DNA from 2 places in the Microbacterium sp. 22242 genome. Region 1 is predicted to be linked to the other one. Evidence: predicted binding sites of a transcription regulator. Region 1 holds the regulator's gene; the other holds the start of a gene.
The links. The regulator HspR, encoded in region 1, represses chaperone genes until heat shock. The targets are predictions, from matches to a motif close to AAGTTGAGTCNNNNNGACTCAACTT.

Region 1 (3,398 bases):
GACTGCAGGCCGAGTACGCGAACTACCGCCGCCGCACCGAGGAGCAGCGCGCCGTGGACGCCGCACGCGCGAAGGGCGAGGCCGCCAAGGGCCTCATCCCCGTGCTCGACGACCTCGACCGCGCCGCGCAGCACGGCGACCTGGTGGAGGGATCCCCCTTCGCCGCGATCGCCGACAAGGTGCGGGCTGTCGTGGAGCGCCTCGGAGTGGTCTCGTACGGCGAGAAGGGCGAGGATTTCGACCCGCAGCAGCACGAGGCGATCTTCCAGCAGCCCACGCCGGGCATCGAGAAGGCCGTCGTGCTCGAGGTCGTCGAGGTGGGCTACCGCCTGGGTGACGTCGAGCTGCGCCCCGCCAAGGTCGTCGTCGCCGTCCCCGCGGAGTAGACGATGCAGACGCAGCAGCCGAGACGATCCGACAGGGGGTGAGGGATGGCTAGCCAGGACTGGTTCGACAAGGACTTCTACAAGACGCTCGGCGTGTCCAAGGACGTGTCCGACGCGGACTTGAAGAAGACCTATCGCAAGCTCGCACGCAAGTACCACCCCGACTCCAACCCGGGCGATGCCGCGGCGGAGGCGAAGTTCAAGGAGATCAGCGAGGCGTACTCGGTGCTGTCCGACACGGAGCAGCGCGCCGAGTACGACCAGATCCGCGCGATGGGTGCCGGAGGTGCGCGCTTCACCGCGCCGGGCAGCGCCGGCAACGGCGGATTCGAGGACGTGTTCAGCGCGTTCAGCCGGGGCCGCGGCGGCCAGTCCGCCGACTTCGAAGACATCTTCGCGATGTTCAACCAGGGCGGCGGCGGATCGTTCGGATCCGGCCGTTTCGGCCAGCCCTCCGGGGGCTTCCGCGGCTTCGGCGGCCCGCAGAAGGGCGCCGATGTCACGGCCCGCACGACGCTGTCGTTCGCGACCGCCGTGCAGGGCGACACGGTCACGCTGCAGGGCGACGACGGGCGTCCGTTCAAGGTGAAGATCCCGGCGGGCGTCAAGGACGGGCAGAAGATCCGTCTGCGCGGCAAGGGACGACCGTCGCCGGACGGCGGCGATCCCGGCGATCTCGTGGTCGCCGTCACGGTCAAGCCGCACCCGGTCTTCACCCGTGACGGGCTGAACCTGCGCGTGATCGTGCCGGTCACCTTCACCGAGGCGGCGCTCGGCGCCACCATCGAGGTGCCGACCCTCGGCGGCGACCCGGTCAAGCTCAAGGTCGCTCCCGGCACGCCGTCGGGACGCGTGCTGCGGGTCAAGGGCCGCGGCGTCACCACGCCGAAGGGCACCGGCGACCTGCTCGCCGAGGTGCAGGTGGCGGTGCCGTCGCACCTCGACGACGCGGCCCGCGAGGCGCTGGAGCGCTTCCGCGCCGCCGAGCCCGAGGAGAACCCGCGCGCCGAGCTGCTGGCGAAGGCGCGGGCGTGATGAACGCCTGGTCGTCGAGCGCTCTTCGACAGGCTCAGGGACCGGCGCACCGCGCGATCGGGACGGGACGCGGTCTCCTTCCAGGCCACCGCGCTCCGTCCCGCTTCGCTCGCTCGACGACCCCGAGGCAGGCGCGCCATGGGCGATGAGCGCATGGACGCGGACACCCCGGTCTTCGCGATCGCCGCGGCAGCCGAGCTGTCCGGCATGCACCCGCAGACGCTCCGCCAGTACGACCGGATCGGACTGGTCGTGCCCGGTCGCACGCGCGGCGGATCCCGCCGCTACTCCCTCCGCAACATCGAGCAGCTGCGCGAGGTCGCCCAGCTCTCCAGTGAGGGCATGAGCCTTCCCGCGATCGCCCGGCTGCTGGACCTCGAGAACCAGAACCGGGCTCTCCGCCGCCGCGTGGTCGAGCTCGAGCACGACCTCCGCGAGGAGCGCGCGAGCCGCCCCGGCGTGCGCGTCTTCGCCGCCGGCACGAGCGGATCCGTCATGGCCGTCCCGTCCGGGCGCCGGATCCGCCGCTCCACCGAGGTCGTGCTGTGGCGCCCCTGGCTCGGCGGCGCAGCGGGCGCGTCCGAGGATCCGGACGACAGCGAGCGCTGACGCCGCGGCCCGGCACTCGCTCATTCCCGAGGTCCGCTCTTGAACCGGCCGCACGGTCAGGGGAGGATCGGGGTCATGGCGACGATCGAGGACGTCAGGGCGCTCGCGCTCGCCCTGCCCGGGGTCGAGGAGCGCGTCGGCGGGCACACGGGAGAGCCGGCGTGGCGGTGCCACGGCGGGCAGATCGCCTGGGTGCGCAGCCCTCGCCAGACGGATCTGGCGCAGCTCGCCGAGCTGGGCCGCTCGTGGCCGCACGGGACCGTGCTCGCGGTGCGGACCGAGTCGGTCGCGCTCGCCGGAGGGCTCGTCGCGTCGGACCCGGCGATCTTCTTCACCATCCCGCACTTCGCCGGCTACCCGGCGGTCCTGCTGCGCCTCGACGCGATCGGGCGCGATCACCTGGGTGAGCTGATCGCCGACGCCTGGCTGCTGCGCGCGCCGAAGACCGTCGCCCGGACGTGGCTGGACGAGCGCGGGCTGGACTGAGCCCCTGCCCCTGCGAGCGGCAGTGCGCGTCAGGCCGGCGGCAGCCGCAGCACCGGTCCCGATTCGCCGACCGAGAGGTCGTCCGCGCTGCGGAGGGTGCGTGCGATCTCGTCCACGGCGGAGATCACCGTGCCGAACCGCTCCCGGTCCGCGCACACCGCCTGCAGCGTGATGAGGTGCGTGCCGGTGTCCCAGGTGTAGGTCGCGAACGGGGGAGCGGGCGCCTGTCCCGCCGCACCCGGCGGCGGCAGCGGCACCACGAGTTTCTCGCCGGAGCCGAGGTAGGGGTTGCGGAACTCCTCGGTGTCGTCGTACTCCATCGGCATCATGGCCCGGGCGGTGCGCAGCTCGGGGGTGAGCTCCTGCGCGCTCGCCATCGCGACGATGAGCTCGGGCTCGGCCTTCCACGTCCACACGAGCACCCGGCCGTCGGCCTTGCGCATGAGGAAGGGCGCGGCCTGGCTCAGGGCCCAGGCGCCGAAGCCGGAGCCGGGACGCGGCCCCGAGCCCGTCGCCGGCGCGCCGAATGCCGCACCGGCCTGCCCGAGCAGCATCCGGATGGCCGCCTTGCGGTGACGGCGGCCGCGCAGGCCGAGGGATCCGGTCACGGGGATCCAGCGTGCGGGGTCGGCGTCGGCGAGCAGGCGCATGTCCCGAGCGTAGGGGCCGAAGGTGGGCGCGAGCCGTGCGTTCCCGGGCGTCGTCATTATGTACACCCGCTCTACTATTTCGATGGGAAAGCGTATACCGTGTTGGTCGAATCCTTCCCCGAACGACCTGGAGGCCGATGATGTCCCCCGTTGAGATGAACCGCCGTGCACTTCTCGGACTGCTGGGAGCAGGCGCCCTCGTCGCCGTCGCCGGCGAGTCCGCCAGCGCCCG
Region 2 (3,398 bases), on a different contig from region 1:
CGCTGCGATCGAGGCTCTGCTGGATCGGGCGCGCACCGCGCTCGCCGGAGTGCCGCAGGAGGCGCTGGGCCGGGAGAAGACCTCCCGCTGGCGGGCGCCGCGGATCGTGCGGGCGGGATCCGCGTGGCACGTCGGCGTGCTGCTCATCTCGGCGGACGCCGTGTACGCCACCGGCGAGGTCCTCCGGGCCGCCGAGCCGGTGCGCCGCGGGTACGCCGCGGAGTCCGCCAGGGCCAGGGCGGAGCGCCGCGCCGAGGCGTCGCGCGGCGGCTTCGCGAACGGCGAGACGGTGCACGTGGGGTGGACGGCGATCGACCTGGACGCGGTCGGGGCCGGCGGCTCCTCCGGGCCTCTCGCGCTCGTGGACGGCGTCCCCTCCGTGCGCTGGTCGGCCGCGGGCGGCTACCTGCCGCTGGACGCATATCTGCGCGAGCGGATCGCGCTGCTGCACGGCGAGGGCTGAGCTGGTCGGAGGCCGGGGGCTGTGCCCCGGGACCCGCGCGGCGAGCGGTGGCCGTCCGCTCAACGACCCCCGGCCGAGTGCCGGGCGAGGGCCCGCTCGCCGAAACGGTGCAGGATCCGCGCGGGCTCGGACACCACCGACGCCAGGATCGCCTCCTGCACGGTGTGGAACGCCTCCGGATCGAAGTAGCCGGTGGTGCGGTAGAAGACCATCCGGTCGGCGAAATCGCGCGGCGACGGCTCGGGATGGAACTGCGTCGCGTACAGGTCGGCCCCGGCGCGGTACGCCTGCACGGGGCAGGCTTCGTTGCCGGCCAGCAGCACCGCTCCCGGCGGCACCGCGACGGATCCCTCCTTGTGCGCGGTGAAGGCCTGGAAGACCGGCCCCGCGGGGCCGAACAGGGGATCGTCCGCCCCCTCGGCGGTCGTGCGGATCTCCGCGGCGGCGGCCTCCTCGGGGTGGTCGGTCGTCACCGCGCCGCCGAGAAGGCGGGTGACCACGCCGATCCCGAAGCAGGTGAAGAACGCCGTGGTGCCGCCGTCGAGGGCCCGCGCGGCGATGCGCTCGAGGTCGGCCTCGACGCGCTGCTGCGTCTCGGACTTGCGCACGTCGGTGACGTTGTACGGCGAGCCGCCGATCACGAACCCCGCGTAGCGCTCGAAGGCGTCCTCGGGCAGGCGCGTCGTGGTGAGGTCGACACGGTCGAGACGATCGTCGTCGACGCCGAGGGCGATGCGGAAGGACGCGCGCTCCGCTGTCGCCGCGTCCAGCTCAGGCCGCACGCCGAGGTAGAGAAGCGAGGCCATCCCTGGATTCTAGGGGAGCGCTGCGGCCGCGCCTGCCCTGCGTTTCCGTGTAAGACACGGCCGCTCCACCGCGGAACGACGGCTGTCACCGCACGCGACGGAATATCTCGGAAGCGCTCGCGTTAAACTTGATAGCATCACGCTCAAGTTTGAGAGGAAGCGATATGCCCAACGACTTCACCGACGCGGGGTCCGGCTCGTTCGACGAGTTCCTGGCCCGCTACCTCGCAGGTGAGCAGGCCCGGCAGACGCGGTCGATCGACCTCAGCCGGTTCCTCACCGTGCGCACCCAGCGGGTCCTGCAGCGCGCAGGCCGCTTCGCGCTCGAGCGCGGTCAGACCGAGCTCGACGCGCTGCACGTGCTGCGCGTCATCGTCGAGGACGACGCCGTCGTCCAGGCGATCCGGAACATCGGCGTGACCGCCCGGTCGATCATCGAGGCGGTCGAGGCGCGCCTGCCCGCCCCCGGCGTCCCGGCCTCCGTGGACGCCGCCACCATCACCCCGAGCGCGAGCCGGACGCTGTTCCACGCGTACCAGGTGGCGCGCTCCTCGGGCGCGACCTACATCGAGCCCGAGCACGTGTTCTTCGCGCTGGTCCTTGGCCAGGACGCGCCGGCGGGTCAGATCCTGGCGCACGCCGGCGTCACCGCCGAGGCTCTCACGCAGAGCCTGCGCGAGCCCGTGCCCGCCGGCGCCGAGCCCGAGCGCGACGAGACGCAGGCCTCGTCGGAGACGCCCATGCTCGACCAGTACGGCCTCGACCTCACCGCGCGTGCTCGTGCCGGGGAGCTCGACCCCGTGATCGGACGTGCCGCCGAGATCGAGCAGACCATCGAGATCCTGAGCCGGCGCACCAAGAACAACCCGGTGCTGATCGGCGAGGCCGGCGTCGGCAAGACCGCGATCGTCGAGGGGCTCGCCCGCGCGATCGTGGACGGCACGGTGCCCGCGCAGCTGCGGGATCGCCGGGTGGTGTCGCTCGACCTGCCCGCGATGCTCTCGGGCGCCCGGTACCGCGGCGACTTCGAGGAGCGCCTCACGAAGACGATGGACGAGATCGCCGCGCACAAGGGCGAGGTCATCGTGTTCATCGACGAGGTGCACACCGTGGTCGGCGCTGGCGGCTCGGGGGAGGCCGGCGGCATGGACGCCGGCAACATCCTGAAGCCGCGGCTGGCGCGCGGCGACCTGCACATGGTCGGCGCGACCACGCTCTCCGAGTACCGCCGGATCGAGAAGGATCCTGCGCTCGAGCGCCGCTTCCAGCCGGTGAAGGTCGCCGAGCCGTCGATCGAGGACGCCGTGCGCATCCTCGAAGGGCTCAAGCCCGCCTACGAGCAGCACCACTCCGTGACCTACACGGACGAGGCCGTCCGCGCCGCCGTCGAACTGGGAGCGCGCTATCTCCCCGATCGTGTGCTGCCGGACAAGGCGATCGACCTGATCGACCAGGCGGGCGCGCGGCTGCGGCTGCGGCTCGGCGTCGTGGACGATGTCGAGAAGCTGTTCGCGCAGCTGGCCGACCTCGAGGCGCGCAAGAACGCGGCCGTCGGTGCCGAGCACTACGAGGAGGCTTCGCGGATCCGCGACCAGATCGCCGACGTGCAGCGCCGGATCGACGAGACCGGCGCTTCCGGCCCTCAGCCGGGAGCCGCGGACGCCGTGGTCGACGAGGGGGAGATCGCCGCCGTCATCTCGCGCGCCACCGGGATCCCGGTCAGCCGCCTGACCGAGAGCGAGCGCGAGCGACTGTCGGACCTGGAATCCGACCTGCACGCCCGCGTGATCGGCCAGGACGACGCGGTCGCCGCGGTCGCGCGTGCCGTGCGTCGCAGCCGCACAGGCATGGGCGACGCCCGCCGCCCGGTGGGATCCTTCCTGTTCCTCGGGCCGACCGGCGTCGGCAAGACCGAGCTGGCGAAGGCGCTCGCCGAGCGCCTGTTCGACGACGAAACCGCCGTGATCCGCTTCGACATGAGCGAGTACGGCGAGCGGCACACCGTGTCGCGGCTCGTCGGCGCCCCTCCGGGCTACGTCGGCTACGACGAGGCGGGCCAGCTCACCGAGCGGGTGCGGCGCAACCCGTACTCGATCGTGCTGTTCGACGAGATCGAGAAGGCGCACCCC

Region 2: the regulator HspR is predicted to act here: its motif matches at 1,395-1,419, upstream of ACTJJZ_RS11160 (ATP-dependent Clp protease ATP-binding subunit).

What each region holds. Positions count from the first base shown of each region.
Region 1 covers NZ_JBQEOZ010000003.1:328,341-331,738, reverse strand. Annotated here, with positions in the region: gene ACTJJZ_RS04805 (nucleotide exchange factor GrpE) at 1-386, shown strand, start outside; gene ACTJJZ_RS04800 (DnaJ C-terminal domain-containing protein) at 432-1,421, shown strand; gene ACTJJZ_RS04795 (heat shock protein transcriptional repressor HspR) at 1,560-2,030, shown strand; gene ACTJJZ_RS04790 (MmcQ/YjbR family DNA-binding protein) at 2,106-2,516, shown strand; gene ACTJJZ_RS04785 (hypothetical protein) at 2,546-3,166, opposite strand; gene ACTJJZ_RS04780 (polysaccharide lyase 8 family protein) at 3,322-3,398, shown strand, end outside.
Region 2 covers NZ_JBQEOZ010000009.1:20,270-23,667, reverse strand. Annotated here, with positions in the region: gene ACTJJZ_RS11170 (glutaminase) at 1-463, shown strand, start outside; gene ACTJJZ_RS11165 (glutamine amidotransferase-related protein) at 523-1,269, opposite strand; gene ACTJJZ_RS11160 (ATP-dependent Clp protease ATP-binding subunit) at 1,434-3,398, shown strand, end outside.